DNA from 4 places in the Novosphingobium sp. BL-52-GroH genome. Region 3 is predicted to be linked to each of the others. Evidence: riboswitches for the same ligand, from Rfam matches in the RefSeq annotation. Region 3 holds a riboswitch; each other region holds the start of a gene.

Region 1 (2,194 bases), on a different replicon from region 3:
ACGCACTGACTGGCTCATCCGCCGCCAGGGCCGCAGCGCCATATACGACCGCCGCAAGAGACGATGCCGTCGCCAGCACCCGCGCGGACCGAAAATTCCTCGTCATTTGATTCCCCCCGATAACTGATCTCAATAGTGAAGAAGATTGAATGATACAACATATCATTGATTGCGGATGGTGGCCGGCCGGGCGTCGGTATTCAAAACTTTGGCCTGTTTCCGTGTGGCTGCAGCCAGACGTGCGACCTTGCTCCGCCAGCGAAGGAGGCCCGTCACGAACAGGATGGCAGGGACCAAGCCGAGGAGAGCAACAATGACCCGTCCCGCGACGCCGAAGGCTTCGCCGCCATGCAAAGGATAGAGCCACAGCAATATGCCATCACTGATCGAGCCCCGCGGCGCGCGGTAGATCGCGAGCACGCGACCGTCATACTGATCGATCGAGACGCTGCTCTTAGGGAAGCGCCTGCTCGGCTCGCCGGGCTGCCAGAAGCGGACGATATACGCACCCTCGCTCTTGGCAGGCACCCTGATCCAGCGGACCTCGCCATCGGGCACTGCCGTACGGGCGATCGCCAGAGCGCGGTCAATGCCCATTCTGGGTCTGCCACGGGCCGAGCCGGAACTGGTGTCAGAGAGACGGGAGATGGGCGATACCGCCGCCAGCATCGGTCGCACATGCTTGGGCAGGCTCATCGCCACCGCCGTCAGAACGCTGATGAAAAGGAGGAGGAGGCTCGCAAGGCCGATCAGACGATGCGCGTCATAGAGCTTGCGCTGCCCTGTCCCGCTGGCCCGGAAGGAGAGACGGCTCCGCATGGACCGCCCCGATCGCCACCACAGGACACCGCCAAGGGCGAGCAGCACCATAATGGCAATCCCTGCAACGCCCATCACGCTCGCGCCGGTGCGCCCCATCAGCAGATGATAGTGCAGTTCATACAACCAGGTGGAGATGGTCTCCCCCCACTGCACGTCGCGCACGACACGCAGCGTTGCGGGGTCTATCGACACCATGCGCGGGCCATCCTTGCCGGGCAGTCTGCTCGTAATAATGCCGCCGCCGACAGGAAGCTCGATGTTCCAGTCTCCGGGCGCGGATGGAGCGACGTGGGTCAGGGTTCGGTAGACCGCCTCATAGCTCGCGGGCTGGACTCCGGGAGAAAGACGCAACTCGGCCAAGGCCGATCGCTCTATCTGCTGATGAAAGGTGAGATAGCTGCCGGTCAGCCCGCAGATGGTCAGCAGAAGGCCGACGCTGAGGCCAAGCCACAGGTGCAGCAAGGCCGTCGTGGACTGCCGCGCTTTCGCTGATCGCCTTGCCTTGCCCTGTTCCACCCGCACGCCTCCACCTGTCTCCCGCGCATCGAGGGGCGCGACAGCAGCCACAAGTTTCGAACGGTTAGGACCAGTCCCGGTAACGTACCGAAACAGTTACAGCGGAGGATGCCGGGCGCGAGGAGGCGACCGGCGGTTGCCCACCGCTGCGGACCCAGCCGCAACTCGTCGCTCAGACGGAGTACCGTGCCCTGACCATCCCCTGGACCAAAGCAAGAGCGACCACATCGCCGGCAGGTCTCCTGGCTCACGGGTCACAGCTTGATGTACGGCCTTCCCAGGTCTCGCAGGATTTTGCGTCCGACCCAGTGGCTGGCGACAAGGCAATTGCCCGCCGCACATGTACATCGCGCTCGCCGCTTACAGTTGCAGGGACAGCCTTGGCTTAGGGTGGAAGTCCACCCGCACCATGTTCCCTATTAAGCCTCTTTCGAGGCACCGACGCGATCATCGAAACCGGATTTGTCCCCGGCATCGTGTGTGCGCCGATATGCGAATCATTCTGGAACCGCAAGATGATTACGAAAACACCATAGGACATTCTGTCGCATGACTTTCGCCTCCCAGCCGGATAAGGGGCACCTCAATGCCATTTCCGCGCTTTGATCCGCGATCATCGCAGTCTCGCCTTGCTGATGGTGATGCTGGCGTTGTGCGCGAAGTTCGTGGTGCCGCAGGGTTACATGGTCGCATCGACCAGCACGAAATTCCTGACTGTGCAGCTCTGTTTTGACGGTATCGAACACCGCACGACCACCATCGCTATCCAGATGGACAGCAAGAGGCAGCCGGGAGGACACAACAAAGGTAGCTTGCCTGACGGAAAGTGCGCGTTCACCACCCTCGGTATGGGCGC
Region 2 (2,194 bases), on a different replicon from region 3:
TCTTCGTCTTGCGATCGAAGTAGGTCAGCGTGAAGCGCCCGGTTCCGGCCGCGAAGGGCTGTTCGATGCCCGCGTCCCAGCTCTTCGAGGTTTCGGACTTCAACGCGTAGTAGGTGCCGGTCTGGTAGAGCTGGTAGAGCGAGGGCGCCTTGAAGCCCTCGCCGTAGCTGGCGCGCAGTACGGGCGCGTCGATGCCCTCGCCGATCACCCAGGCGCCGTTGGCGGCCAGCGTGGTCTTGTGGCCGAAGTCCTCGTGGTCGTCGTAGCGCACGCCGCCGTTCAGCGTCAGCCCGGTCAGCGGGCGCAGCGTCAGGTTGCCGTAGTAGCTGTCGAGCGAGGTCGAATCCCTGGAACCGTAGTTGTCGTCGAACTTCTGCTTCTCGGTCTCGGCGCCAAGCTGGACGCTGGCCATCTCGACGGGGGCGAAGCTCACCTGGCCTTCGAAGCGCTCGGTGCGGCCGTTGGTGATGTAGGGGCCGTACTCGGCGTCGTCCGACACGCGGCGGGTGTCGTTGATGCCATAGCCCACGCGCGCCGACAGCCGGTCGTCGAGGCCGGTGTAGCGCACGTTGGCATAGCCCAGCGTATCGCGCTTGCGGCCCAGGTTGAGCGCATCGGCGCCGGTGTTGTCGTAGTCGTAGTCCGCCTTGGTGTAGAAGCCGCCGGCATCGACCGACAGGCCCTCGGCCAATTCGACCTCGGCGCGCGCGTTGGCGCTCTTGCTCTCGAAGCCGTCCTTCTCGGTGGCGCCGCGCCGCTCGTCGAAGGCGGAGAAGCCGTCGCCCTTGAGCCAGTTGCCGCCCAGCGTCAGCCCGACCGGACCGATCAGGCCGGCGGCCGAGACGCTCGCCTGCTTGCGGTCGCGCCAGCCGTATTCGGCCTGGGCGCGCGCGGTCCACTGCTCGGTCGGGCGCTCGGTGATGAAGTTGATGACGCCGCCGATCGCGCGGCTGCCCCACAGGACGCCCGAGGACCCGCGCACCTCCTCGACGCGGTCGAACTGGCCGATGGTCAGCGCGCCGAAGTCGAAGCCGCCGCCGACGTCGCCCGGATCGTTGATGCGCACGCCGTCGATCAGCACGAGGCTCTGCGCGTTCTCGGCGCCGCGCACGAACACGCTGGAAGGCTGGCCGAAGCCACCCGCCTGCACCACCGAGATGCCGGGGATGCGCGCCAGCACGTCGGTCGCGGTGGTCGCCTGGGTGCGTTCGATCTCGTCGCGGGTGACCACGGTGATCGACTGGCCGACCTGGGTGATGGGGGTGGGCGTGCGGTTGGCGGTGACGACGAGGGGCTCGATCCGCGTCGCGGTCGGCATCACGCCTTCATCGGCATAAGGCGCGTCCTGCGCCATCGCAGGAGTGCTCGCAGCCAGCGCGGTGCCGATCAGAAACAGGTACTTCATTCTATGTCCTCCGAACCTTGAACGTTTTCGCCGTTCATGGCGGAGGCACCTGCGCCCTTCCTCATGGCGCGTGGGCTCGCTGCACCCGGAACACCCCGTCCGGCTGCGGAACGACCGTCTGGGCAGGTCTCCTGGCTCCCGGATCATCGCCCGTCCCCGCCTTCCCAGCCCCATCCCTCGCAAGGAAATCCGGCCAGTGGCGCGCGTGGAGACGGACTCTCCGGTCACAGTTGCGGGGACAGCGCCGGATTCGCGGCCGGCTTCCCTCTTAGGCCCGGCTTTGCGGGCACCCATGACGTGACGCGCCGATAGGGCGAGGGTGCGCGGTTTGCAAGCTTGCGCATCCGCCATCCCGGCGCGGCCCGGGACGATGGGGCCAAATCTTAACCGCTTAAGCCTATACGCCCACCCTGTACCGCAACGGGACGACGCCGAATGGCAGGATGCGCCACTCGCAATAGACGGTAAGGCCGGGGGTGCAGACATGCGCCTCCCTTTGGATCAGGATTCGAGTGCCCCCATCCCTCCCCCTTTCCGGACCCGAAGCCGCTACGACGGCGGACGCCGGATTCCGGGCCGGATTGCGGGGTGCATTCCGGGAAACCGAGACCTTCGAGCGCCCGCGCGACTTTTCGGGGCGCTTTGCCCGCCGCGTGCGCGGGGTCGGGCGGCACCATCCGGTCAAGCTGCGCCGCCGCTGGACGCTCGGCGTCACCGCGCTCGCCGCGGTCGCCTTGCCTGCCTTCGCCGAGCCGTCCGGGTGGGAGCGCTTCGCCATCGCCGACGCCG
Region 3 (2,194 bases):
GGCGGCCCGGGTCTTCCCGTCCGCACATGTACATCGCGCTCGCCGCTTACAGTTGCAGGGACAGCCTCGGATTCGAAAGGTCCGCTTGCGCGGATATCCCTCACCGTGTTCCCGTTTTAAGCCTCTTTCGAGGCACCGGCGCGATCATTTCGCCCGGGCTCGCTCGTGTAGCCTGCCCGGACGGAGCGGCGGATATCGACAGTTGCGACAGTTCGCAAGAGGGTCAATCGAGCCCTAGCGACTGCAACCGCCACCTGCCGTTGAAGGACAGCACCGTCCGCGAGAGCGGCGCCACGTCGATGGCGAGAGTGGCGGGAAGGGGAATGTCCAGCGCGTGGGCCAGCGCGGCGCGGATCGGCATCGCATGGGTGATCGCGCAGGACGTTGCCGGCGCCGCGGCTATGGCGTTGAGCCAGCGGCCGATGCGCGCCTGCACTTGCGCCATGGTCTCGCCGTCGGGCGTGCCCTGCACGGGATCGGCAAGCCAGGCAGGCAGAGCGGCCGTGTCTGCTGACGCGATCGCGTCGAAAGACCTGCCGGACCATGTCCCGTGGTCGATGTCTGCCAGCGCGGGATCGATCCGGGCGGCAAGGCCCATGGTGGCGGCAGTTTCCGCAGCTGCGCGGGAGGGCGCGTGCAGCACATCGCCTGCGAATCGCACCGGCAGGACGCACGCCGCCGCGGCGCGTCGGCCAGGCTCGTCGAGCGCGTCGTCGGGGCCGGGAAAACCGCCGCTGCGGCTTAGCGGTGTCGTGGCCGCGCAGAGCAGCAGCAGGGTCGTCGCCAGGGAAACCTCCAAAAGCGTTGCCAACTCGGCATTGACCGGATGGCCGATCGGGCCCTAAGTGGCCGGGACTTTCAGGATGGGGAAGCCGGTGAAAATCCGGCGCGGTCGCGCCACTGTAATCGACGTTCGCCGTCGAGAGCCAGACCTTCACCCTGGAATTTGTATCCCCGGGACGCGAAATCCCCTGAAGGAGCGTGACATGTCCAAGTCTGCAGCCCTGTTCGACGACAGTTTCATTCCCGTACAGGGTGGCACCGCCATCCCGGTCGAGGACATCGCCCCCTGGGCCGTGCTCGGCACGTTGCTGGCGCTCATCTTCCTCTACTTCGTCAGCACCGAGCAGGGCGCCTTCGCGCTGTTCCAGGGCATGTACGTGCACGAGTTCGTCCACGACGGACGCCATCTTCTCGGCTTCCCCTGCCACTGATCCGGCGATGACCAGGGACCTGTTGTGGCGCGGAATGCTGGCCGGCATTCTCGCGGCCCTGCTCGCCACGCTCTTCGCGCGCGCCTTCGCCGAACCGCAGATCGACCTTGCCATCGGTGTCGAGCAATCGCACGCGGCACATCATATGAGCGGGCCAGCGCCCGCTGCCGAGCCGGAGGAGGAACTCGTCAGCCGCTCGACGCAGAAGGGCGCCGGGCTGTTGACCGCCATGGCGCTCTACGGTGCGGCGGTAGGCGGCATCTTCGCGCTGGTCTTCGCCTATGGCTATGGCCGCTTCGGCGCGGCCGGGCCGCGCAGCCTGGCGCTGCTGATGGCGGGGCTGGTGTTCCTGCTGGTGGTCGTCGTGCCGGCCATCAAGTATCCGCAGACGCCGCCCGCGGTGGGTAAGCACGAGACGGTTGGCCTGCGCACGGCGGCCTACTTCGCGATGATCGTCCTCTCGCTGGGCGCGGCGGTGATCGCCGGCAAGGTGCGCGCGGTCCTTGCGGCGCGGTCCGGGCGCGGGTTCGATGCGACGCTGCTGGCGGTCGGCAGCTATTGCGCGATCGTCGGCCTGGGGCAGTTCCTGCTGCCCACCGTGGACGAAGTTCCGGCCGATTTTCCGGCGACGCTGCTGTGGAATTTCCGCGTCGCCTCCATCGGCACGCAATTCCTCCTGTGGGCGACGATCGGCATCGCCTTCGGGCTATGGGCGGAGACCGTGCTCAAGCGACAGGGTGCTTCGCCCGCGCGCTGAAATCCGCTCCCTGTCGGCAGGCCGGTCCGGGCGCGCCCCGGGCCGTGCGGGCAGGAGCGATAATCGCTGGCCTAGGGCTCGATGATCGGTCACCTTGCGCATGCCCATCCTGGCAGGAGTATGCGTGTACCGCTCAACGTTGATCGCCGTCAGTGCAATCGTTTCCGCCACGCCCTGCGCGGCCATGGCGGAGTCTCCGCGAGACCTGCTGACGACCGCAGCT
Region 4 (2,194 bases), on a different replicon from region 3:
ATCGCAGTCGGGCAGCTGCGCGTCGCGCAACGGGGAAAAGAACGCCAGCTCGGCGCCTGCCCGTTCCAGCCATGCCAGGTTGGCCGGATAGAGGAACGCGAAAGCCCGGTCGCGGGCGACGGCGATGCGCTTGCCGGCAAGGCCCGGGGCGATGCCCAGGCGGTCCACTGGCGCTGCGAAGGGCACCGGCGGCGGCAGGTGCAATGCCGCCTCGGGCAACAGCGCCGCAGCCCGCGCCAGCCGCGCATCGAGATCGTCGACTTCGCCCGCCTGCACCAGCCCGAGATGCCGTTCGGGCAGCGCCACGTCCGCCTCGCGCGGGAGCGCGCCGAGCCAGGTCACCGCTGCGGGCACGCTCTGTTCGAGCAGGTGCGCATGGCGCTCGCTGCCGACCCGGTTGGCGATCACCGCATGGAGGTCCAGCCCCGGCCGGTATGTCGCAAGCCCATGGACGAGCGCCCCGAACGTCTGCGCCATCGAGGAACCGTCGACCACCGCCAGCACCGGCAGGCCGAAGCGCTGCGCCAGGTCGGCGGCGCTGGGATCGCCGTCGAACAGTCCCATCACGCCCTCGACGAGGATCAGGTCCGCCTCGGCCGCCGCTTCGTGCAGCAGGGCACGACACTGATCCTCGCCGCACATGAACAGGTCGAGCTGGTGCACCGGCGCCCCGCTGGCCACTTCCAGGACCATCGGGTCGAGGAAGTCGGGGCCGCATTTGAACACGCGCACCCGCCGTCCCGCGTCACGGTGGCGGCGGGCGAGCGCGGCGGTGACCAGCGTCTTGCCTTGGCCGGAGGCGGGCGCGGCGACCAGCAGCGCAGGACAGTGCCTGGATGTTTCCTCGATCATGCACCGCCGCCTATGGAGCTTCGCCGATCCGCGCAAGCACCGGCCTCTTGCGCCCCGCCTCCGGGCAAGATAGTTGCCGCATCGCGCCAGGTTCCCCGCAAGGGGATCAAAAGGGAACTCGGGTGAAAGACCCGGGCTGCCCCTGCAACTGTAAGCGGCGAGCCATTCGGCCACTACGCCATTGGGACCCACGGTCCTGAGAAGGCGGCCGAACTGGCACCGACCCGCGAGCCAGGAGACCTGCCCGGCGCAGTCGTTCTTCGACCGGACAGGGTGCTCCGGCCGGACGAGGGTGCAATTCCTCGCGTGACGACACTCGGACTTCAGCGGCCTGCGGGCCGAGGAGGTCGATGTCGTCTGCCGAAGGAAGTGCCCGTGAATCCCCGATTGTTCGCCATAGTCGCGCTGTCTTCCACCGCCAGTTTCGGAACAAGGAGCTGCCTGTGATGCTCGAACCCGTCGTGCCCGGACCATCGGTCGTCGTGTGCAACACTTGCCGTCTCAGCACCGAAGCCCGCCAGGACGAGCAGGGCCGGCGCGGCGGCGCCTTGCTGGAAGACGCGATGCGCAGCGTCCAGGCCGCCGATCCGGCGCTGCAGGGCGTGGCGATCCAGGCCATGCCCTGCCTCTTCGCCTGTGCCCGCTCCTGCACCGTCCACATCCGCGCACCGGGCAAGGTCGGCTACGTGCTGGGCGATTTCACGCCCGACGCCGAGGCGGCCCGCGCGATCCTCCAATATGCCGCCGCCCATGCCGCCAGCGACGAGGGGCGCGTGCCCTTCCGCGAATGGCCGCAGGGCGTGAAAGGCCATTTCATCACCCGCACCCCGCCGGAAGGCTTCGTCTGTACATGATCCGTTTCGATGACCCCGCCGCCTTCGCCGCCGCCCTCGCCGCCCTGCCCGAGGCCGATGCCGCAGGCCGGGCGGCCGCGCTCGACCGCCAGTCGCGGCTGACCAAGCCGGCTGGCGCGCTCGGGCGGCTCGAGGACGTCGCCGTGTTCATGGCGGGTTGGCAGCGCACCGGGCGGCCCCGTGCGGACACGGTGCAGGCGGTCGTCTTCGCCGGCAATCACGGCGTCGCGGCACGGGGGGTAAGCGCCTATCCGCCCGAAGTCACCGTCCAGATGGTGGCCAATTTCCAGGCCGGCGGCGCCGCGATCAACGCCCTGACGCGAGCCTGCGCGGCGAACCTTTCGGTGGTCGCGCTCGATCTCGACCGGCCGACCGGCGACATAACCCGCGAGGCGGCGATGAGCGTGGAGGAATGCCTCGACGCCCTCAACCAGGGCGCAGCGGCGCTGCTCGACGATACCCAGCTTTTGCTCGTTGGCGAGATGGGC

Evidence for each region. A riboswitch is a leader RNA that binds a small molecule or an ion and turns the genes downstream of it on or off. The one in region 3 is predicted to bind cobalamin.
Region 1: linked by a shared signal. The riboswitch ahead of ACFFDA_RS12590 (PepSY-associated TM helix domain-containing protein) and the one ahead of ACFFDA_RS04425 (CbtB-domain containing protein) in region 3 are both predicted to bind cobalamin.
Region 2: linked by a shared signal. The riboswitch ahead of ACFFDA_RS18430 (TonB-dependent receptor plug domain-containing protein) and the one ahead of ACFFDA_RS04425 (CbtB-domain containing protein) in region 3 are both predicted to bind cobalamin.
Region 4: linked by a shared signal. The riboswitch ahead of ACFFDA_RS22880 (DUF1636 domain-containing protein) and the one ahead of ACFFDA_RS04425 (CbtB-domain containing protein) in region 3 are both predicted to bind cobalamin.

What each region holds. Positions count from the first base shown of each region.
Region 1 is NZ_CP171151.1:524,151-526,344, forward strand. It holds gene ACFFDA_RS12585 (TonB-dependent receptor) at 1-106, opposite strand, end outside; gene ACFFDA_RS12590 (PepSY-associated TM helix domain-containing protein) at 163-1,338, opposite strand; cobalamin riboswitch at 1,553-1,796, opposite strand; gene ACFFDA_RS12595 (hypothetical protein) at 1,968-2,194, shown strand, end outside.
Region 2 is NZ_CP171152.1:1,233,676-1,235,869, forward strand. It holds gene ACFFDA_RS18430 (TonB-dependent receptor plug domain-containing protein) at 1-1,405, opposite strand, end outside; cobalamin riboswitch at 1,509-1,714, opposite strand; gene ACFFDA_RS18435 (cell wall hydrolase) at 1,987-2,194, shown strand, end outside.
Region 3 is NZ_CP171149.1:1,028,121-1,030,314, forward strand. It holds cobalamin riboswitch at 1-155, opposite strand, end outside; gene ACFFDA_RS04420 (histidine phosphatase family protein) at 224-811, opposite strand; cobalamin riboswitch at 810-955, shown strand; gene ACFFDA_RS04425 (CbtB-domain containing protein) at 987-1,214, shown strand; gene ACFFDA_RS04430 (CbtA family protein) at 1,222-1,971, shown strand; gene ACFFDA_RS04435 (hypothetical protein) at 2,156-2,194, shown strand, end outside.
Region 4 is NZ_CP171152.1:2,121,745-2,123,938, reverse strand. It holds gene ACFFDA_RS22885 (cobyrinate a,c-diamide synthase) at 1-852, opposite strand, end outside; cobalamin riboswitch at 924-1,115, shown strand; gene ACFFDA_RS22880 (DUF1636 domain-containing protein) at 1,299-1,706, shown strand; gene cobT (nicotinate-nucleotide--dimethylbenzimidazole phosphoribosyltransferase) at 1,703-2,194, shown strand, end outside.